DNA from 3 places in the Mycobacterium noviomagense genome. Region 3 is predicted to be linked to each of the others. Evidence: riboswitches for the same ligand, from Rfam matches in the RefSeq annotation. Region 3 holds a riboswitch; each other region holds the start of a gene.
The links. Region 3 has a riboswitch for magnesium ahead of G6N15_RS18825 (Rv1535 family protein). Riboswitches for the same ligand answer to the same signal wherever they lie in the genome.
Positions count from the first base shown of each region.

Region 1 (7,451 bases), 580 kb from region 3:
CACGGCGAGATCGCGCCCGAGCAGTTGCGGTGGCTGGCCGACCAGCTGGCCGACCCAGCTCCGTTCGGCACCATCCTCGCCATGCACCACCCCCCGATCCCCTGCGTGCAGGATCTCGCTGTCATGGTGGAGCTGCGCGACCAGACAGCGTTGGCCGACGTGCTACGCGGCACCGACGTGCGCAGCATCCTGGCCGGACACCTGCACTACTCGACCACAGCCACTTTCGCCGGCATCCCGGTGTCGGTGGCCTCGGCCAGCTGCTACACCCAAGATCTGCTGACGCCGGGAACTCGTGGGCGCGACGGCGCACAGGCGTTCAATCTCGTGCACTGTTACCCAGACACTGTCGTACACACCGTCATTCCGCTGGCCGCCGGACCCACGGTCGGGCGGTTCGTCCCGCCCGGAACGGTGCAGCGTGAACTCAGCGACGCTCAGGTGAGCATCCTGCCGGCGGCCCGAATACCGCGCATCCCACCGCAATTGGCACACCGCAGGTGATTCCCAGCGGACGGGACCAACGCACCCGCCCGCTGGGTCGTCTCACTCGTCGGCGACGGCCCGCTCCCACGGTGCCGGCACTGGGAAGTAGCCTTCCAGGAACTCGCCAACCGCACGCGCTCGCTCCTCGGCGCTCACCTCGGGGAAGCTGCCGTCATTGAGGCAGAAGAAGTCGAACTTGCGCTTCCTCAGCAGTTTCGGCAGTTTCGCCAGCCCAGACCGCAAGGTGGTGTCCACGTAGAGCACCTTCGCCGCCTCGTTCTGCACCGCCCGCCCGGTCATCAACGCGTAGTAGTGATACAGCGAGTTGGTCACCGAAATGTCGGTGCTGCACCGGAAACGGCTCGCCTGAGTGCGGGCGAAGTCCTCCGCGAACTCGCGCTCGAGCTCGAACAGGACGCTCTTGCGCAACGGAGCAGCGGTGTGCTCCAGGTGACGGGTGATGATCTTGCCGAACCTCTCCCACAGCAGTTGCCGGTTGACCCGTGCGGCGTTCTCGAAGCCGCTGCGCTCGGGGTGGTTGACGCCCAACCCGATTCGGGTTCCCGCTTCGATGAACTTGGTGACCCCGCCCGGGGAGAAGAACATCGCCGGCGACAGCGTCCGCCCGAAGAACATGTCGTCGTTGGAGTACAGGAAATGCTCAGCCAGGCCAGGGATGTGGTGCAGCTGGGTCTCCACGGCGTGGCTGTTGTACACGGGCAGCGCGGAACGGTCGGTGAAGTGCTCCTCGGCACGCACGATCGTGATCTTCGGGTGCGGAGCCAGCCACTGCGGTACCGGCGAGTCGGTCGCGATGAAGATCCGGCGCACCCACGGCGCGAATGCGTGCACCGACCGCAGGGCGTACTTCAGCTCGTCGATGTGGCGGATCCGCGCGTCGGCGTCATCACCTTCCCCCACAACGTGATTCGCCATCGCCGCCGCCCGGCGCGCCCGGAACTCCGGGTCGTTGCCGTCCACCCAGGAGAACACCATGTCGATGTCGAACGTGATGTCCCCGGCGTGCGGGGTGAACATCCCGGCGATCGTCGGCCATGTCCGGCCGTGCAGTTCGACTTCTGTGTATTCAACCTCGCTGAGCGCCAAGGTCTTGCGGGTCAGCGAGTTCTCGATGGGGCAGACCGCCTGCTCGCCGTCGAACACCCAGAACTGCAGTTCGACGCCGGCCGAGGCGCCGTAACGCATGCCGGAGCGCGGGCATTCGCGCCGGCGGAATATCCGCAGCAACCGCGGGTCCGGTGACACAGAGAGCAGCCCGTCACCGAGATACACAGAGCGGCGGCCAGTGCCGTCGAGAACCTTGGCGCGCAGCGGCGCGTCCAGGCAGGCCGCCATCAAAGCGTCGGCCACCCGGGCGCGCAGGGCGATATCGACCACGAGTGCCGGGCGTCCGTCCGCGCCGCGGATGAGTAGGAACGGAATACCGGCGCGCTCCAGCTCGCCGCGGATGTACAGCAAGTCCTGCTGCATAGCCTCGTACGGAGTCAGGCGCAGCCCATCGGCTGAACCGACGACGTGGAAGTCGATCGTGCTGGTCATGGGAACACCCGCCTTCCGTACTCGATCCCGGTCACAACATGCACACAGAGGGACACCGCAGATGCGGGTCGAGCGGCGACATTGCCCTCACACGTTGAGCTTTGGCACTGGCCGACGTATGCCCGCCGAGGCGGGAAAGCCACTTGGGACCACCCCTTAAGCCGGGGAGATCTGTCCTGATCTTGGGCGTCTCTCGACGTCGTCAGATCAGTGGCCTATGTTCGTCCAGGAGCCTCGCCTAACGAGGTGCTCCCGCAAGGTAGCACCGATTTCAGCGTTCGGCAACACTGTGGCAACACTGTCCGGGCTGCGGCCAAAGCCGTTGGTGTTGTTCGGGTCCCGCGTCGCGGCCGAACCGGTCACCGATGCCGCGCCGCCAGCCGTAACCGCACGGCCATCAGGATGACACCGAGCGCGTTTCCGCCGGGGATGTCGCAATGGTCGTCACACCGGCAGGACCCCCACACCTGATCATGCCAGGTGTTTCCTTCCACCAGCAGTACGCCGTGGGTGTCCAGGAGCCGGCGAGCCAAGCCGGGGTTGTTATCGAACTTGGCGCTGACCACCTCTTCCATCGCCGCGAATTTGCCGCCGGCTTCCCAGCCCTCGACCAGCGGCGCGGCACGCCCGATCTGCTTGGCGCGTGCCGGATCATCGGTGTCACGAATGGCCGCAACCGCCGCAGGGTCGCGCGTCTTCGCCGCGGCGAAGGCATGTTCGCTGGTTGGATACAGCCAGCCCCGATGCGGGGTGGGCGCAGGTGCGAAGTTCGACAAGAACAGGTACTGCCCCGCGAAGGAGTCGATTATCGGGATATGCAGCGCGTTCATCGGGCGACCTCCGCAGCTTGCAATCCTGTCCTGTGGGCCAAGCTACGCGACCCGCCGAATACGCGTCACGCGAAGTGCGCGACGTTCAATCGGCGGGCTACTTCGACGACTTGCCGTCAGCCGAGCCAGAAGCCTCGGGTTTGGGCAGCAGCGCTTCCAGCGCCGCGCCGGTGATCCGCCGAAACGCCCGTCGCGGCCGGTTCTGGTCGAGGATCGCGACTTCCAGGGTCGACACACCCAAGGCCGGCTGGTCGCCCGAGCCGTTGCCGCTGCCCGCCCGCAGCGCCTCGACGGCGATCCGCACCGCGTCGGCCAGGTCGGCGTTTTCGGTGTAGGAATCCTTGAGCGCGTTGGCGATCGGCTCGGTTGTGCCACCCATGACGACGTAGTGCGGCTCGTCGTTGATCGACCCGTCGTAGGTGATCCGGTACAGCTCAGGGGGTTTGGATTCGCCGTAGTGCGCCACCTCGGCCACGCACAGCTCGACCTCATACGGCTTGGCCTGCTCGGTGAAGATGGTGCCCAGGGTCTGCGCGTACACGTTGGCCAGCTGTCGGCCGGTGACGTCGCGGCGGTCGTAGGCGTAGCCGCGGGTGTCGGCGAACTGGATGCCGCCGCGGCGCAGGTTGTCGAATTCGTTGAACTTACCCGCGGCCGCGAAGCCGACCCGGTCGTAGAGCTCGCTGATCTTCTGCAGCGAGCGCGACGGGTTTTCGGCGACGAACAACACACCGCCCGCGTAGGCCAGCGCCACCACGCTGCGGCCCCGGGCGATGCCCTTGCGGGCGAGCTCGCTGCGCTCGCGCATCGCCTGCTCGGGCGAAATGAAATACGGGAAGCTCACTTCTCACCCGCTTGCGCGTCCGGGCCGAAAGTGTCGGCGCGCGACCGGCTTTCGATGACCTCGCGGGCCAGCTCGGCGATGCGCTCCTCGGGCACGTCGACGGCGCCCTCGGGTCCGATGTTGACCGCCGTGGGGAAGATGCCGCGAACCAGATCCGGCCCGCCGGTGGCGGAGTCGTCGTCGGCGGCGTCGTAGAGCGCCTCCACCGCCACCCGCAGCGCCGAATCGGCGTCGGTGACCTGCGAGTAGAGCTTTTTCATCGACGATTTGGCGAAGATCGAACCCGACCCCACCGCCTGGTAGCCCTCTTCTTCGATGTTCCAGCCTCCAGCGGCGTCGAACGACACGATGCGGCCGGCCTTTTGTGGATCAGGATCGTCGATGTCGAGGCCGGCGAGCAGCGGCAGCGCGACCAACCCCTGCATGGCCGCGCCGAGGTTGCCGCGGACCATGATCGCCAGGCGGTTGACTTTGCCGTTGAAGGTGAGCGGGACGCCTTCCAACTTTTCGTAGTGTTCGAGTTCGACGGCGTAGAGCCGGGCGAACTCGACCGCGATGGCGGCAGTGCCGGCGATGCCCGTCGCGGTGTAGTCGTCGGTGATGTAGACCTTCTTGATGTCGCGCCCGGCGATCATGTTGCCCTGGGTGGATCGGCGGTCACCGGCCATGACCGCACCACCGGGGTATTTGAGCGCGACGATCGTTGTCCCATGCGGCAGCTGGTGACTGGGCGCACCGGTTCCGACGGGCTCGGGGGCGCCGGCGGAGACCGGCAATAGCTCCGGCGCCTGGCGGCGCAGGAAGTCGGCGAACGAGGACAGATCTACGGGGCTAGCGGGGACTCCGGGAAGTGCTGAATTCGTGACAAGGCGATCGCGGAACGGCCAGGTCACTGTCCGCCCTTTTGGACGTACGCGCGCACGAAGTCCTCGGCGTTCTCCTCGAGAACGTCGTCGATCTCGTCGAGCAGATCGTCGGTTTCCTCGGTCAGCTTTTCGCGACGCTCCTGGCCCGCGGCGTTGCTGCCGGTGAGGTCGTCGTCATCGCCGCCGCCACCGCCACGCTTGGTCTGCTCCTGAGCCATCGCTGCCTCCTGCTTCGTCATCGGCGCCGCATCACGCCGGCGCCGGTTCCTCTACCCTACCGGTCCACGCCGACCTTTCCTTCCGTAACGAAGCTCACGTCGTCAGTTGTTCCACCAGTTCACCCGCACTGTCGACCGAATCCAGCAACGCCCCGACGTGCGCCTTGCTGCCACGCAGCGGCTCGAGCGTGGGAATGCGCACCAGCGAGTCGCCGCCCAGGTCGAAGATCACCGAGTCCCAGCTGGCGGCGGCGATGTCGGCGCCGAATCGGCGCAGGCACTCGCCGCGGAAGTAGGCGCGGGTGTCGGTGGGCGGGTTCTCCACCGCGTTGAGCACCTGTTGTTCGGTGACCAGCCGCTTCATCGAGCCGCGGGCGACCAGGCGGTTGTAGAGGCCCTTGTCCAACCGGACGTCGGAGTACTGCAGGTCGACCAGATGCAGCCGCGGGGCCGACCAGTTGAGGTTCTCCCGCTGGCGGAACCCTTCGAGCAGGCGCAGCTTGGCCGGCCAGTCCAGCAGCTCGGCGCACTCCATCGGATCGCGCTCGAGCAGGTCGAGTACGTGCGCCCAGGTTTCCACGATGTCGTTAGCGCGCGGGTCGGGGTCGCGGGAGTCGACCAGCTTCGCCACCCGGTCCAGGTAAATCCGTTGGAGGGCAAGCCCGGTCAGTTCCCGGCCGTCGGCCAGCGCCACCGTGGCCCGCAGCGACGGGTCGCGGCTGATGGTGTGCACGGCGTGCACCGGGCGCGCGAGCGCCAGATCGCTTAAGTCGATGCCCTCTTCGATCAGGTCGAGCACCAGCGCCGTGGTACCGAGTTTCAGGTATGTCGATGTCTCGGCGAGGTTGGCGTCGCCGATGATGACATGCAGTCGCCGGTATCGGTCGGCGTCGGCGTGGGGCTCGTCGCGGGTATTGATGATGCCGCGTTTGAGCGTGGTTTCCAGGCCGACCTCGACCTCGATGTAGTCGGCGCGCTGCGCGAGCTGAAACCCGGGTTCGTCGCCCGCGGGGCCGATGCCCACCCGGCCTTGGCCGGTGATCACCTGGCGGGACACCAGAAACGGGGTCAGACCCACGATGACGGCCGAGAACGGGGTCTGGCGGCTCATCAGGTAGTTCTCGTGCGACCCGTAGGAGGCGCCCTTGCCGTCGACGTTGTTTTTGTACAGCTGCAGCCTCACCGCCCCGGGCACGCTGGCGACGTGGCGGGCGGCCGCCTCCATCACCCGCTCCCCGGCCTTGTCCCAGATGACCGCGTCCAGCGGGTCGGTGCATTCGGGCGCGGAGTATTCGGGGTGTGCGTGGTCGACGTAGAGTCGCGCCCCGTTGGTCAAGATCATGTTGGCGGCGCCGACCTCGTCGGCGTCGACCACCGGCGGCGGGCCGGCTGAGCGGCTCAGGTCAAACCCGCGGGCATCACGCAGCGGTGATTCCACCTCGTAGTCCCAGCGGGTGCGCTTGGCGCGCTGAATGCCGGCGGCCGCCGCGTAGGCCAGCACCGCCTGGGTCGAGGTGAGGATCGGGTTCGCGGTCGGGTCCGACGGCGACGAGATGCCGTACTCGACCTCCGTCCCGATAATCCTTTGCATGGCTAAAGCCTAGGCGACGGCGAGGATGCGGCCCGCGAAGCGGGGCGAGGAGGAGCCGCACAATCCAACCCAGCGACGGCGACGATGCGGCCCGCGAAGCGGGGCGAGGAGGAGCCGCATGCCGGACGGCGGGCCCGGCTACGCCGGGCGCCCGTCGGCAAACGGCGGGCTAAGGCTTTGCTAACGGTGACCGCCGGCATTGACGCATGTGACGCCCAATGACTAACTTCACCCTGGTGTCCGCCGAAGCGCTGCGTGAGCCGCTGACCGGGTTGTCCGGGAAGCGCTATGGCGAAGTGCTGCTGGTAACCCCCGGCGAAGCGGGCCCGCAGGCCAACGTCTACAACAGCTTCCCGCTCAACGACTGCCCCGCCGAACTGTGGTCCAAGCTTGACCCGCAGGCCATCGCGGCGGAGAACGGCGCGGCCGCAGCGCTGCTCAACGGGCCGCGCTACTGGCTGATGAACAGCATCGAGAAGACGTCCCAGGGTCCGCGGCTGATCAAGAACTTCGGCGGCATCGAGATGCAGCTGCAGGCCACCGTCTTGCTGACCGCGTTGAACCCGGCGCCCTACACCGCGAATCAGGTCGACCGCAACACGGTCTTCACCTTCGACGCCGGAGAAGAGATATACGAACTGCACGACCCCGCTTTCCGACGCTGGGTGATGCAGACCTGGAGCCAGATCGTGGACCCCAACCTGTCGCGCGCGGACTTGCCCAAACTGGGCGAGCGGCTCAACTTGCCGGAGGGATGGACCTACCAGTCACGAGTGCTGGAGGCCCCTTTGCGCATTGACACCACCACCCACGCCGCGCAGGTTCTGCAGGACGACCTGAAAAACAGCTATTCGCTGCTGGCCGACTGACCCGCCGGCGCCGGGTGCGAGCGGGCGCAGTTGTACGGGCTTTGCGGCGTGTCGGTGTACAAACACGCGCCCGCTCGCGCACGAGGGTGCGCCTACAGGTACTGGCCCAGGTTCGACTCGGTGTCGATGGCCCGCGACGCGCTGGAGCTCTTGCCGGTGACCAGCGTGCGGATGTAGACGATTCGCT
Region 1 is NZ_AP022583.1:4,534,174-4,541,624, forward strand. It holds gene G6N15_RS21460 (phosphodiesterase) at 1-504, shown strand, start outside; gene G6N15_RS21465 (stealth family protein) at 547-2,046, opposite strand; M-box (ykoK) riboswitch at 2,126-2,299, opposite strand; gene G6N15_RS21470 (NADAR family protein) at 2,406-2,876, opposite strand; gene prcA (proteasome subunit alpha) at 2,974-3,720, opposite strand; gene prcB (proteasome subunit beta) at 3,717-4,613, opposite strand; gene G6N15_RS21485 (ubiquitin-like protein Pup) at 4,610-4,804, opposite strand; gene dop (pup deamidase/depupylase) at 4,899-6,395, opposite strand; gene G6N15_RS21495 (hypothetical protein) at 6,614-7,264, shown strand; gene arc (proteasome ATPase) at 7,357-7,451, opposite strand, start outside.
Region 1: linked by a shared signal. The riboswitch ahead of G6N15_RS21465 (stealth family protein) and the one ahead of G6N15_RS18825 (Rv1535 family protein) in region 3 are both predicted to bind magnesium.

Region 2 (7,451 bases), 270 kb from region 3:
GGTTGGATCCCGGTGCCGTGATCCCAAGGAAGTCGCCCAACCCGGACGCACTGGATGCGTTGGGGGCGGCCGAAGTGGCGGTGGTGGCGGTTGCGGTCGTCGCCGCCGAGGTACCCGTGGCCTGGCTGACGGCAGCGGTTTGGTTCACCACCGCGCTCGCGGTGGTGGTCGGCTGCGGCGCGGTGAACGGGGTCAGCTGGGCGGCGGCCGCCGAGTTGGCGGCGTAGCCGTACATCGCGGCGACGTCCTGGGCCCACATCTCGCCGTACTCCGCCTCGGTAGCTGCGATTGCCGGCGTGTTCTGGCCTAAGTAATTGGTCGCCACCAGCGATGTCAGCTGGGCACGGTTGGCCGCAATCGCCGGCGGCGGCACCGTCATCGCGTACGCGGCCTGGTATGCCCCGGCGGCCGCTTGGGCCTGGGCGGCTGTCTGCTCGGCCCGCACGGCGGTGGTGTTCATCCACCCCACATAGGGCGCAGCCGCGGCTGCCATCGACGTGGACGCCGGACCCAGCCAGTTCCCGCTGGTCAGCCCCGAGATCACGGAGCTGTAAGACGCTGCAGTCGATTGCATTTCAGCCGCCAGCTGATTCCAGGCAGCAGCGGCGGCCAGCATGGGGACCGCTCCCGGACCGGAATACATTCTCGCCGAGTTGATTTCCGGCGGCAACAGTGCAAAGTCGATCATGACACTCTTCCCATCAGTCCGTTATCCGGCGGCCGGCGGACGTGCCATCACAGGAGGAAGCCGGAAGCCGTATTTCGGGATCGCGCGCCTTAGCCCGCCGGTCATCCCCATCGGCGAAGCAAAGCCGCCCGGCCCACCGACCGGAGCGCCGGGCGGAGCAGCCAGCGGGGTGCCGCCCAGCGCGGAGGCGATCGGGCTGGTGGGGGCGGCCGAGGCCCAGCTCGGTGGCACCGACAGACCACCCACGGAGGCCGCCTTGCCCAGCCCGGCCGACACCGCCGACCCGGCCCCACCCAGGCCTGGCACGCCAGCCGGCGTCAGGCCGGCCGCCGCCGGATCGAACAGGTCTGCCAACCCCGGTAGCCATCCGCCGTTGGCGGCATCCTTGGCGGCGTTCAGGAAGCTGAACCCCTGCAACGTCTGCAGCAGGAACTGCGGGTTGAACGGCCCGCCCGCAAGGGATCCGTTGACTACGGCAGTGCTGAAGAAGTTGGAGTTCAGGAAGGTTCCCAGCGCCGAGTTGTTCGACCCGTTCAGGAGACCCGCCAGCCCGGACGAGCCTGTGGAGTCCGTCGACGATGTGGCGCCTCCCAGCAGGGAGGTCAGCCCCGAAGCCGTCGATGCTTTACCGACAGCGGACGTGCTGCTGGTGGCCGCCGAGGTCCCGGTGGCCTGACTGACCGCGGCGGCCTGGCTGGCCAGCGCGTTCGCGGTGGTCGTCTGCGGCGGCACGTTGAACGGGGCCAGCTGCGTCGCGACCGCCGAGTTGGCGGCATAGCCGTACATGGCGGCCGCATCCTGAGCCCACATCTCCGCGTAGTGCGCTTCGGTGGCCGCAATCGCCGGGGTGTTCTGCCCCAGGAAGTTTGTTGCCACCAGCGCCGCCAACTGCGCACGGTTGGCTGCGATCACCGGTGGCGGCACCGTCATCGCAAACGCGGCCTGGTAGGCCGCGGCGGCCGCTTGGGCCTGGGCGGCCGTCTGCTCAGCCTGCGTGGCGGTGGTATTCATCCATGCCACATACGGTGCGGCCGCGGCTGTCATAGACGTGGATGCCGGACCCAACCAGCTCCCGCTAGTCAGCCCAGAGATAACCGAGTCGTAAGAGACTGCTGTCGTGCGCATTTCGGCAGCTAGCTGGTTCCAGGCAGCAGCGGCGGCCAGCATCGGGCCCGCTCCGGGACCGGCATACATTCTGGCCGAATTGATCTCCGGCGGCAAAGCTGCGAAATCCATTGCGGTTAAACCTCCGAGCGCTCACAAGACCGTGGCGTTCGCCGCCTCAGTGGCCGCGTACGATCCGGCGCTGGTCCCCAAGATCGTCACGAACATCTCGTGGATTGCCGTGGCTTGGGCGCTGACGGCCTGGTACAGCTGCCCGTGTGCCGCGAATTGTGCTGCAGTCAGGGCGGATACCTCGTCGGCAGCAGCGGGCACCACGCCGGTCGTCGGCGCTGCTACCGCCGCGTTCTGGGCGGCCAATGCCGAGCCAAGTCCCTGTAATTGGCTCGCTGCCGCGGCCAACATATCCGGCTGTGTAGTGACAAAAGACATGACACTTCTCCTCAAGCAAGCAATAGGGAACCCCGGGAGGGGCATGTAGTCGTGTCAGAGCACGCCAAATCACGCATACGCACCAACGGGTGGGAATGCGCGTTAAGTGAAGCGGCGCAAGCCGATTCAGGCGACGGGATTGATGCCGGGGTCGGATCCGAACGAAACGGTCACCGAACTCGGATACGGACTATCACCGCGACTCATTCCGCTCTCACCTCCTCAGGGCCAAGGGCACATGGGAGTGCCACCATGTCGCACATCGGGGTGAGGCAGCCTGGTGATTCCGCCAGGAGCGGCACCCCTCTCGTCTGAGCTTTGGCACTGCAAGGCGTATCCGGAAGATCCGGAAGCCACTTGGGCTCAACCCTTAAGCCGGGAGGAGCTGTCCTGACCCTGGGCGTCTCTCGACGTTCGGGGTCAGTGGCCTGTGTCCCTGCAGACGCCTCACCTAGCGAGGTGCATGCATGGGCAATCGTGGCACCCGGAAGGCCGTCCGTCAACCCAACACCGTGACCTAGTGCGATATGTCACCAACGGCGCGCGCCGGTCTCGAGGTGCCGGCATTCGTGCGAGTCAGGCGCAGCTGACTGGCTGGCTTGCCGGCTTCGGGCATCGGCGTTCCGAGGCCCGCGTCATCGCGGGCGTGAACAAATCGGGGCTGATCGGCCTTCGTCAGGAACGTACGCAGCTAGGCAGTCTGGCCACTGCAGCACATCTGGGCCGCTCCAAAAGCGCGCCGGCGCAACCACACCCAAGATGTTGACAGAGTCTGATGTCGCGGCTGCGTGTTTTATTAACGCCTCGGCCGTGGCGCCATGGAGTTCGGCGGAGCGAATTTTGCCAAATGTTTGACGGGCACCAGGTGTGAGTGCCAGCATGTAGGGGCAAGCACCTCGCTAGGTGAGGCGTCTGCAGGGATACAGGCCACTGACCCCGAACGTCGAGAGACGCCCAGGGTCAGGACAGCTCCTCCCGGCTTAAGGGTTGAGCCCAAGTGGCTTCCGGATCTTCCGGATACGCCTTGCAGTGCCAAAGCTCAGACGAGAGGGGTGCCGCCCCTGGCCGAGTCGCCAGGTCGCCTCACCCCGTTGTGTAACGTGATGGCACCCGCGTGTGCCCCGGCCGTGAGGAGGTGAGGGCGAAGTGAGTCCGAGCGACAGTCCGTATTCGTATTCGAAGTCCGTTTCGTCCCGATCCGGTCACGGCATCTCTCCAGCCGCCTGAGCGTTAACGGACGCTGTTTCGCTGACGTCTGCGCGCTATCGGTGCGCAGAGCGATGAAGCGCGCCGGCATTCGCTCGCCCTCGGCGGAATTCTGCGTGCCAGCCGGTTGGGCTGCTGCCAGGAGAACATCATGGATTTTGTTGCGACACAGGCACATCCGAGTGGCCCGAGGGCAAAGCAAATGCCCGCTCCTAACCCCGAGCGCCAGATCCACCGAGCCTGCGGGGATGTCCGAGCGGCGCTTTGTGACGCACTCGAGGTCCTATCGGGGATAACAGATCCAAACGTGAGCTGCGCCGACATGTTCCGGGCCTTCAGCGATTTAGGGCATGTCCAGCATCATGTCGCGCTGGCCCTACATGCCACGAACCTGCTCGACCAGATGGTGGGCACGCCGGCTGAGCACCGTCTGCCGTGGTCGCACTATCGCGGCCGCATCGGCAAGAAGCTGCCCGAGGGCCGTCAGGACTTGCAGATAATTGCGACACAGCGTGTGTTCTAGCCGTGAGGAGGTGAGGGCGAAATGAATCAGAGCGATAGTCCATATCCGTATTCGAAGTCCGTTCCGTCCCAATCCGGCCGCGGCATTCCTTCTGCCGTCTGAGCGCAGCGGGCGTCTTTCGCCTGCGCCTGTACACCATTGGTGAACGGGCGGTTAATGAAGCGCACCCGAGACTGCTCGGGCACTGAGGTGGACTACGGCAAGCCGGCCGGGCGTCACTCCTAGGAGAAGATCATGACTCGTTTTGTTGCACAGCGGATTCCAAGGACCCACCGGTGGATCGGGTTACACGCCGCTCGGCAGATGGCGGGCCGGTTACGCGCTCGCTGCAATCTGGCTCCACAGCAGCGAGCCGCCCTATATGTCTCGACAATGCCGCCGGCAGTAATCACTGCCACCCCGGGCGGTCATCGGTCCCGTGCTGAAAGCGACCGCAAATGACACACCGGCCCAGCACACACTGCACACCTGCAACCACGATTCTGTTCGGAAAGTGAGAGGCCGATGACTGAGATCTCCACCCGGCCAGACGACATTGTCGGCGTTGGTAGCTCAGCGACCACCGACGGCGCCCCGGGCGATAATGGTAGCCATGTCGCAGCGGATGTGATCGCCAGCGAATCCGGGTCGGCGGTGATCGATTCGGCACATGTCGGCGACATCATTGGCGCGTTCGGCCGCATCGCACGCGACGCCACTGGCCCGGGCCGCAGCCGCTGGCAGCGGCTGCGAACGCTGATGGTCATCACCGGGCCGGGACTGATCGTGATGATCGGCGACAACGATGCCGGTGGCGTGGCGACCTACGCCCAGGTTGGGCAGAACTACGGGATGAGCCTGTTGTGGACGTTGCTGTTGATGATCCCAGTGCTCTACGTCAACCAGGAGATGGTGCTGCGGTTGGGCGCGGTCACCGGAGTTGGTCATGCGCGGCTGATTTTCGAACGGTTCGGCAAGTTTTGGGGCGCATTCAGCATCGGTGACTTGTTGATTCTCAACGCGTTGACGATCGTCACCGAATTCATCGGTGTCTCATTGGCACTCGGATTTCTGGGCTGCCCGAGAGCTATCGCGATTCCGGCTGCCGCGGTGTTGCTCTTCGGAGTGGTCGCAGGCGGTTCGTTCCGTCGTTGGGAGCAACTGATGTTCGTGCTCCTGGCAATAAACCTGGCGCTTGTCCCGGTGGTGCTGTTGGTGCATCCCACGCTAGGGGAAAGCGCCCGTGGGCTGGTGCCTTCCTTGCCGGGCGAACCCGACTCGATCGTATTGATGGTGATCATCGCGATCGTAGGCACCACAGTGGCGCCCTGGCAGCTGTTCTTTCAGCAGTCCAATGTCGTCGACAAACGCATCACGCCCCGCTGGATACCGTACGGGCGTGCCGATCTGGCTATCGGCATTGTCGGGGTCATCGGCGGGGGCATCGCGCTCATGGCAGCCACCGCGTTCGGGTTGGGCCGCACCAGCGACGCAGGGAACTTCACCGACGCCGGGGCGGTCGCTGCTCAGCTGTCCCACCACGTCGGCCACACCGTCGGCGTGCTGTTCGCGATCGTGTTACTGGACTGCTCGCTCATCGGCGCGAACGTGATCGGGCTGTCCACCACCTACGCGCTTGGTGACACGCTCGGCAAGCCGCATTCGTTGCATTGGAAGATGACCGAAGCGCCGCTGTTCTACAGTACTTACGCTGCGCTGCTTGGGATTTCGGCTGTGGTCGCATTCAGCCCCGATCATGTCCTGGGACTGATCACGCAGGGTGTGCAGGTTCTCGCCGGCATCCTGCTGCCGTCGGCAACGGTATTTCTGGTTCTCCTGTGCAACGACCGTCCGGTACTGGGGCCGTGGGTGAACAGTTTCCGGCAGAATGCCCTGGCTTGGATGATCGTGTGGTCGCTCGTCGTGCTGTCGTTGATGTTGACGGCGGTGACATTGTTTCCGAACCTGTCAACCGACACGCTCGAGGGTGCCCTGGTTGGCGGTGGCGCGATCGGCCTACTCGGCGCCGTGATCGTCTTCGCAATCGGTTGGTACGCCGACCGACACGACGCGGAGGACACCGTGCCGTTGGGTGCGCTCAATCCCGAACAGTTGGAAGAACTGGACAATTTCCCCACGTTGACCCGCGCCGACCGCAAAGCTTTTCGCAACAAGGTGCGTGCAACCTGGCGCATGCCCGCGTTCGCGACCCTCGAGCGGCCGGTGATGTCGCCAGTACGGCGGGCAGGGCTGCTGACGCTCCGCGTCTACTTGGTCCTCGCCGGTGTGCTGGTCGTGGTCAAAGTTGTCCAAGCCGGCGTTGGCTGACCGGTGTGCCTCCAGATCAGCGATGGGAGCCGCGGAGATCATGTACGGCCACATCATTGTCAGTGGTGAGGACGCACTGGCGACGACGATCATCGAGGAGTTGAAGAACGCCGGCGCGAGCGTCGTCAAGCTCGGTGACACCGACCTCGCCAATGCCGGGGTTGCCGAAGCGGTCGCCGTGGTGTGCGCGGGAGATGACGATGCGACAAATCTCGAAATCGCACTACTGGCAAGGAGGGCCAACCCGCACGCGCGCGTGGTGGCGCGGCTGACCAACGACGTGCTGCGAGAAGCGGTAGCCGCCGACAATGGGCCGGGGGCGATCCTCGACGTCGCGGACTTAGCGGCGCAGTCGGTTGTCGAGGCTTGTCTGGCGAGCAGCACGCACCCATTCGAGGCCGCTGGCATCAAATTCGGTGTTTGGGGCAGCGAGGCGCCGCGTGACGCGACGTTGCGCGAGCTCTACGGTGACCTCGCCCCGGTGGCGGTGATTCGAGGCGAGCAGTCCTTTACCCCCGGAGAGGTGCTCGGGTCTCCCGGCCGGGATCTGCGGGTGAACGCCGGCGACTGGACGGCGATGATCGGCACCGCTGACGAGTTGGCCGGCCGCGGCATCAGGGGACCGCGGCCTATCGGAAGGCGCACACGCCAGTCTCGGCTACGGCGACTACTCGACGCCGCACGCACCCTGCGCGACGACGTCAACCCGGCATTTTTTCCCTTGTCTGCGGTGGGGCTGATCCTGCTGATCGGCTCAACGATCCTGTTGCGCTTCAGCTACCAGCTGCCTTCGGGGATGACGTGGCTCGACGGGTTGTATATGGGCGCCGAGACGCTCACCACGGTTGGTTACGGCGATTTCAGCTTTGCCCAACAGCCCAGCTGGCTGCGAGTGTTCAGCATCATTTCTATGTTCGTCGGCATGACCACCTCGGCGATCCTGATCGGCTTCATCGCCGACCTGCTACTGTCGCGCCGCTTCACCCACACGGCCGGTAGGCGACGGGTGCGTCATCTCCGCAACCATGTGATCGTCGTCGGACTAGGCTCGCTTGGTATCCGCGTCGTCAGTGATCTCACCGCCGCCGGGTATGACGTCGCGATAATCGAGCGCGACGAAGACAACCGCTTCCTGTCGTCGGCATCCGAACTGGACGTGCCGGTGATCTTCGG
Region 2 is NZ_AP022583.1:4,220,600-4,228,050, reverse strand. It holds gene G6N15_RS19965 (PPE family protein) at 1-688, opposite strand, end outside; gene G6N15_RS19960 (PPE family protein) at 710-1,924, opposite strand; gene G6N15_RS19955 (PE family protein) at 1,946-2,242, opposite strand; M-box (ykoK) riboswitch at 2,538-2,708, opposite strand; M-box (ykoK) riboswitch at 3,131-3,301, shown strand; gene G6N15_RS19950 (hypothetical protein) at 3,756-3,971, shown strand; gene G6N15_RS19945 (NRAMP family divalent metal transporter) at 4,476-6,278, shown strand; gene G6N15_RS19940 (NAD-binding protein) at 6,319-7,451, shown strand, end outside.
Region 2: linked by a shared signal. The riboswitch ahead of G6N15_RS19950 (hypothetical protein) and the one ahead of G6N15_RS18825 (Rv1535 family protein) in region 3 are both predicted to bind magnesium.

Region 3 (7,451 bases):
CGCGCGCATCCCCTTGTCGAAGTCGTGGTTGGACCAGGCCGCCGCGGCACCGGCAGTGTCCATCACCGACGCGATCACCCCGCCGTGAAAGTAGGTGCCGTCGTTGGTCAGGTCTTCCCGGAACGGCAACCGGATGGTGACGTCGTCGGGCTCGTAGCGCTCGAACGCGATACCCAGTCCGGCCAGGAACGGCGTCGTCAGCATCAGCTCCCGCACCGCCTGGCGGTGCTTGCGCTGCTCGTGCTCACTCAGGCCCATGGCCGCACCCTATCGAACCTGATTGACACGTCAATCAATAACTCGGTAGCGTCGTCGTCTGTGCGAACCAGGGTTGCCGAGCTACTCGGCGTGGAGTTTCCGATCTGCGCGTTCAGCCACTGCCGCGACGTGGTGGCCGCCGTGACCAACGCGGGCGGTTTCGGCATCCTCGGCGCCGTCGCACACAGCCCGCAGCGGCTGGAAACCGAGCTGACGTGGATCGAGGAGCAGACCGGCGGCAAGCCGTACGGCGTGGACCTGCTGCTGCCGCCCAAATACGTGGGCGCGGAATCCGGCGGGATCGACGCCGCGCAGGTGCGTGCGCTGCTGCCGGACGAACATCGCGAGTTTCTCGACGACCTTCTTCACCGCTACGGAATCCACAGTGCGCCAGGGTCTTTGCCGCCCACTGCGGGGCTCAACGTGTCGCCCAAGGGCTATCAGCCGCTGCTGGACGTCGCGTTCGCCCACGACATTCGGTTGATCGCCAGCGCGCTGGGCCCGCCACCACCCGACCTGGTCACCCGTGCCCACGACAACGACGTCCTGGTGGCCGCATTGGCCGGCACCAAACAACACGCGCTGCGCCACGCCGCGGCGGGCGTCGACCTTATCGTTGCTCAGGGCACCGAGGCCGGCGGCCACACCGGCGAGGTGGCGACGATGGTGCTGGTGCCCGAGGTGGTCGACGCGGTGTCGCCGACGCCGGTTCTGGCTGCCGGCGGGATCGCCCGCGGCCGCCAGATCGCCGCCGCGCTGGCGCTGGGCGCCGAAGGCGTGTGGTGCGGGTCGGTGTGGTTGACCACCGACGAAGCCGAGACGCCCGCAGTGGTGAAGGACAAGTTCCTGGCCGCCTCGTCGTCGGACACTGTGCGGTCGCGGTCGCTGACCGGTAAACCCGCCCGCATGCTGCGCACCGCCTGGACCGACGAATGGGAGCGGCCCGGAAGTCCGGCGCCGCTGGGCATGCCGCTGCAAAGCGCGCTGGTCGCCGACCCGCAGCTGCGGATCAACCAGGCCGCGAGCCAGCCCGACGCCAAAGCCCGTGAGCTGGCGACCTACTTCGTCGGCCAGGTGGTCGGCTCGCTGGACAAAGTACGGTCTGCTCGGTCAGTGGTGCTCGACATGGTCTCTGAGTTCATCGACGCAGTTGGCCAGCTCGAGCAGCTGGTCGAGCGGTGAGTACGGCAACCCGACGCCGGCGCGCGGTCAGCGACGAAGACAAGTCCGCCCGCCGCGACCAGATCATGGCCGCGGCCAAAAAAGTGTTCGCCCGCAAGGGTTTTCACGCCACGACGATCGCCGACATCGCGAAAGAGGCCGGGCTGGCCTACGGATCGATCTACTGGTACTTCGACTCCAAAGACGAGTTGTTCCACGCCTTGATGGCCGTCGAGGAGCAGGCTTTGCGCGCACATGTCGCGGCCGCGGTCACTGCCTTCGCCGGGGCCGGCCTCGACGCGTCGTTTCGCCCGGCCGTGCAGGCGACGTTCGAGTTCTTCGAGGCCGACAAAGCCACCGTCAAGCTGCTGTTCCGCGACGCGTACGCGCTGGGCGACCGCTTCGAAAAACACCTCGGCGGCATCTACGAGCGGTTCATCGACGACATCGAAACGTTCATCGCCACAGCCCAGGAGCGCGGCGAGGTGATCACGGCCCCACCGCGGATGGTGGCCTACACCCTCGCAGCGCTGATCGGTCAGCTGGCGCACCGGCGCCTTTCCACCGACGACGGTGTCAGCGCCGCCGAAGTCGCCGACTTCGTGGTATCGCTCGTCCTCGACGGCCTGCGGCCTCGGGAATTTAGCGCGATTACTCCTCCTGCCGCTGCGCGGCGCCCGTCGTTGTCCGACGGCGATGCCTGACCTCAGATTCGCCGTCATCGGCGCCGGGATGGCCGGCGTGCTGTCCGCCGTCAAGCTGCGCCAAGCGGGTTTCACCGACATCACGGTGTACGAAAAGGCCGACCGGCTCGGCGGCACCTGGCGGGAGAACACCTATCCGGGCATCGCCTGCGATGTGCCCTCGCACCTCTACACCTATACCTTCGCGCCGAACCCCGAATGGAGCCATGCGTTCGCGCCCGGGCCGGAGATCCTCGCCTATTTCGAGAGCGTCGCGCGCCACCACGCCGTCGACGAGCTGATCCGCTTCGGCCGCGAAATCCGCCGCCTGGAATACATCGGAAACCGTTGGCGCATCACGACTTCCACCGGTGAGCGCGACGAGGCCGACGTTGTCATCGCCGCCACCGGGGTGCTGCACCACCCGCGCTATCCCGACATCGAGGGGCTCGGGTCGCGCAGGCGACCTCGCGTGTTCCACAGCTCGCGGTGGGATCACAGCGTGCCACTGGCTGGTGCGCGGCTCGGCGTGGTTGGCACCGGCTCATCCGCGGTGCAGATCGTCGGCGCCGTCACCGACACCGTGGCCGAGCTGCGCCTCTTCCAGCGCACCCCGCAATGGATCCTGCCGGTACAGAATCCGCCCATCGACGAGGCGGAGCGGGCCCGCTACCGCGCCAACCCGTCGCTGCTGAGCAAGCTGCGTGCCGAGCTGAACGCCGGCTTTGTCCAAAGTTTCGCCAACGCGGTCGTCGACGCAGACTCGCCCGCGCTCATGCAGCTGCAACAGGCAGCTTGCGCCAACCTCGAGGACAATGTGGCCGATCCCGTGCTGCGGGAGAAGTTGCGGCCCGACTACCGGGCCGGGTGTAAGCGGCTGATCATCTCGCCGAACTTCTACGAAGCCATTCAGCGGCCCAACGCCCGCCTGGTCACCGAGCCCATTGCCCGGGTCGAGCCGGATGGCGTCCGGACCCTCGACGGTGAACTGCACCGGCTTGACGTGCTCGTGCTGGCCACCGGGTTCCGGGTCGACCGCTTCCTGCGGCCGATCGACGTGGTGGGCCGCGACGGCGTGCGCCTCGACGACGTATGGGCGCAGCGGCCGTACGCGTACTTGTCGGTGTCGGTTCCGGGCTTTCCCAACCTGTTCATGCTCAACGGCCCCAACGGGCCGGTCGGCAATTTCTCGCTGATCGACGTCGCCGAGGCGCAGTTCGCCTACCTCATGCAGCTCATCGAGCTACTGGCCGACGGCCGATACCGTGCGATCAGCGCCAAACGCGCGGTCACGACCCGCTTCGAGGCCGCGCGAGCCGAGGCCGCCAAGAAGACGGTGTGGGTGACTGGTTGCCGAAGTTGGTATCTCGACGACCGCGGATTACCCGCGGTGTGGCCGTGGAGTTTCACCCGGTTCCAGGACGTCATGACACGCCCTGACCTGCGAGATTATGAGCTCGCGTGACACGTGTTCAGGTGTCGTTAACGTAAAGATACCGTCAATTCGCTGACACGCCGGTCGGGATTAAATTGACCTAATCAAGATGTTCCTGCATCATCGGATGTAAGCACCTCGTTAGGTGAGGCGGCTACACGGACATAGGCCACTGACCCTGAACGTCGAGAGACGCCCCGGGTCAGGACAGCTCTTCCCGGCTTAAGGGTTGAGCCCAAGTGGCTTCCGGGATACCGGACACGCCGTGTGGTGTCGAAGCTCTAGCGAGTGGGGTGCGGTCACCGACATTCGTCGGGCTGTACTCCTGCAGTGCACGTGGATGTTGTGCGGCTATCCGCACCTGGCGTTGCCGTGAGGAGGTGAGGGACGAATGAGTTCCAGTGAGAGTCCGGACCGATATCCGGGTCCTGTTTCGTCCCGAACCGGTCCCCGGCACGCCGCCTCCAGCTGAATCGGCTCGACGCGCGCGTTGCCTAAGAGCAGGGAACTGCTCGGAACCAGCGGGACGGAACATCAAGTCCCAACAAAAACCGCTTGATTTCCGTCTAGGAGGCAACCATGACCGCTGTTCTGTACGACGAGGTGGTGACCACCGCACCCGCCCCCCGGCTGACGGCGGCGCCGAAGCTGACCGTAGCGCCGGCGCCGGCGGACACCGCGGCGAAGAAGGTGGCGCGCGACGTCAAGTCCGACCCCTTCGGCCAGGGAGACCCGTTGGTCACCGGGGCTGCTCGTTTGCTGAGCATTCCGCTGCGTCACCTGTACGCGGCGCTGTGGCGAGTGGGACTGCTCGAGGTGGCGTAGTCCGATGACCGCCGAGCGATCCTTCTCCCCAAGCCGCTAGTTGCCAGGTCGCTGACTCTTTGGGTCGAGCGCCTGGCAACTCGCATTTTGGCTTCATTGCTTTTGAGCAGCTAGGACGCGACGCGCCGGTCATCATTGGTTGCCTCCATGATCGGCGTGTCGCGTTCTAGGCAGAAGAACGGTTTATCAGCGCGGTCAAGCCTTGGCGGTAAGCGGCCAAGCTATGGCGCCAGACGACGTCGATCGCGCCGCCGCTGTCGACATCGATCTCAGCGCCGACATGCACATACGGGGACGGCGGCACGTGCGGCACGATGTCGAGGAAGTTGACCACTCGAAAACAGCTTTCGATGGCGGCGTTAAATGCGGCCGCGAAGTCGTTGAACCCGACGCGAGGCCCGGCGAAGGTGATCAGCCGCGGCTCGATGGTGTTCGGCGGCATCTTGCGGAAGATATCCGGGGCGGCGAGCACGCTCAGCGCGGCGCCCAGGCTGTGTCCGGTGATCAGGATCTGATCGCAGTCGGCGGTTGCGGTCGCTAAGTTCGCGGCGATGCTGTCGCGGACGAGTTCGTAGACGTCTAAAAAGCCGGCTGCCACTTCTCCGAATCCGGCGATCGGCGCGTATCCGGTGGGGACGGCGTCGAAGTCGGCGAGCCAGTCGGCCAGGTCCGCGCTGCCGCGAAACGATACGAATGCGGTGTGAGTGGCGGCGTTGTGGCCCATCAGACCAAAGATGGTGTTGTCCTTCGTCATCGCCACCACCGCAGGATGTGGGTCGGTCATCGCGGTGAGTAAGGCACCGTCGGCTCGGATCAGTGCTGTCTGCACGAACCCGGTTGGCAGGGCGGGGGAACTTCCGTCCATCACGCTGTAGGCGGCCAGCGCCAACGGTAAGGCCACGTCCCGAGCGAACACTGCGTTGAATGCCACGCGCCGCAGTGTAAGAGGTGGCCCGCTGGAATCGCCGCAATACGCCCGGTTTTCGCAGTAGCGTTGAGTACCACCATGGCGACCGATCTGACGCTCTATCTCGACGACGAGCCCGGTGAGCTGGCCCGGGTCGGCGACGTGCTGGGCAAGGCGGGCGTCAACATCGCCGGCCTGTGCGCGCTGAGCAGCGGGGGCGGGCAGTCCGAGGTGCACATCCTGGTCTACGACGCCACGCCCGCGTTTGAAGCGTTGCACGACGCCGGAATCAAAATCGCCGAAGAGCAGGAAGTCATCGTTCTCGACATACAAGACCGTCCGGGTGCGCTTGCCGAGGCGATCCACAAGCTCGGCACTGCGAAGGTCAACTTGGAAACGGCCTACCTGGCCACCGAGACCCGCTTGGTGCTCGGCGCGGACAACCTGGCCGATGCGAAGGCGGCACTGGGCTGAGTGCCGATTTGGCGCCGTCCGTAGAATTGTCCCAACGGCATCGATCCGGCCATCACCGGGGAGCCTTCGGAAGAACAGCCAACCAGGCTCAGTAGAACCGAACGGGTAGGCCCGTCACAGCCGTCATCGAGCGGTCGCGCGCCAGCGCGGCAAGCGGGGTGGTACCGCGGCGCTCGCGCATCATGCGCGGCGTCGTCCCCGGCCTGACAATGGCACAGGAGACGACGCAGTGACCGAGCACAGCTATCCGAAACTGGGCAGCGGGGCACCCGATTTTCCGGCGTTGGAGCTCGAGGTCCTCGACTACTGGGCCCGCGACGACACTTTCCGCGCCAGCATCGCGCGCCGCGCCGACGCCCCCGAATACGTGTTCTACGACGGGCCGCCCTTCGCCAACGGCCTGCCGCATTACGGGCACCTGCTCACCGGCTACGTCAAGGACATCGTGCCGCGGTATCGCACCATGCGCGGCTACAAGGTGGAGCGCCGCTTCGGCTGGGACACCCACGGGCTGCCCGCCGAACTCGAGGTCGAACGCCAGCTCGGCATCACCGACAAGTCGCAGATCGACGCGATGGGCATCGCGGCGTTCAACGAAGCCTGCCGCGAATCGGTGTTGCGCTACACCGACGAATGGCAGGCCTATGTCACCCGCCAGGCCCGGTGGGTCGATTTCGACAACGACTACAAGACGCTCGATCTGCCCTACATGGAGTCGGTGATCTGGGCGTTCAAGCAGCTGTGGGACCAAGGTTTGGTCTACGAGGGCTACCGGGTGCTGCCGTATTGCTGGCGCGACGAAACCCCGTTGTCCAACCACGAACTGCGGATGGACGACGACGTCTACCAGAGTCGTCAGGACCCGGCGATCACGGTCGGATTCCGGCTTCCCGAAGGGGAATTGGCGGGTGCGTACCTGCTGGTGTGGACGACGACGCCGTGGACGCTGCCGTCCAACCAGGCGGTGGCCGTCAACCCCGACGTGACCTACGTGCAGGTTCGGGCGGGGGAGCGGCGCTATGTGCTGGCAGAAGCGCGGCTGGGCGCCTACGCGCGCGAGCTCGGCGACGAGCCGGAGGTGCTGGGCCGCTATAGCGGTGCGGATCTGCTGGGTATGCGGTATCTGCCGCCGTTTCCCTATTTCATGGACTCGCGCTGGAACGATTCGGCTAAAGCCTTTCACGTGCTGCCCGGACAGTTCGTGACGACCGAGGACGGCACCGGGATCGTTCACATGGCGCCGGCCTACGGCGAGGACGACAAGGAGGCGGGGGACAAGGCCGGCATCGTGCCGGCCACACCCGTTGACAGCAACGGCCGCTTCGATTCATCGGTTCCGGATTACCAGGGCCAGCACGTGTTCGACGCCAACCCACACATCATCCGGGATCTCAAAAACGGCACCGGCTCGGCCGCGGCTAACGGCGCGGTGCTGTTGCGGCACGAAACGTATGAGCACCCCTACCCGCACTGCTGGCGGTGCCGCAATCCGCTGATCTACCGGGCGGTGTCGTCGTGGTTTGTGAAAGTCACCGAATTCCGCGACCGCATGGTGCAACTCAACCAGCAGATCACCTGGCATCCCGAGCACGTCAAAGACGGTCAGTTCGGCAAGTGGCTGGAAAACGCACGCGACTGGTCGATTTCCCGAAACCGCTACTGGGGAACGCCGATTCCGGTGTGGGTCTCCGACGATCCCGGGTATCCG
Region 3 is NZ_AP022583.1:3,950,346-3,957,796, forward strand. It holds gene G6N15_RS18805 (PaaI family thioesterase) at 1-258, opposite strand, end outside; gene G6N15_RS18810 (NAD(P)H-dependent flavin oxidoreductase) at 319-1,440, shown strand; gene G6N15_RS18815 (TetR/AcrR family transcriptional regulator) at 1,437-2,123, shown strand; gene G6N15_RS18820 (flavin-containing monooxygenase) at 2,116-3,567, shown strand; M-box (ykoK) riboswitch at 3,668-3,837, shown strand; gene G6N15_RS18825 (Rv1535 family protein) at 4,117-4,362, shown strand; gene G6N15_RS18830 (lipase family protein) at 4,529-5,293, opposite strand; gene G6N15_RS18835 (amino acid-binding protein) at 5,369-5,743, shown strand; gene ileS (isoleucine--tRNA ligase) at 5,973-7,451, shown strand, end outside.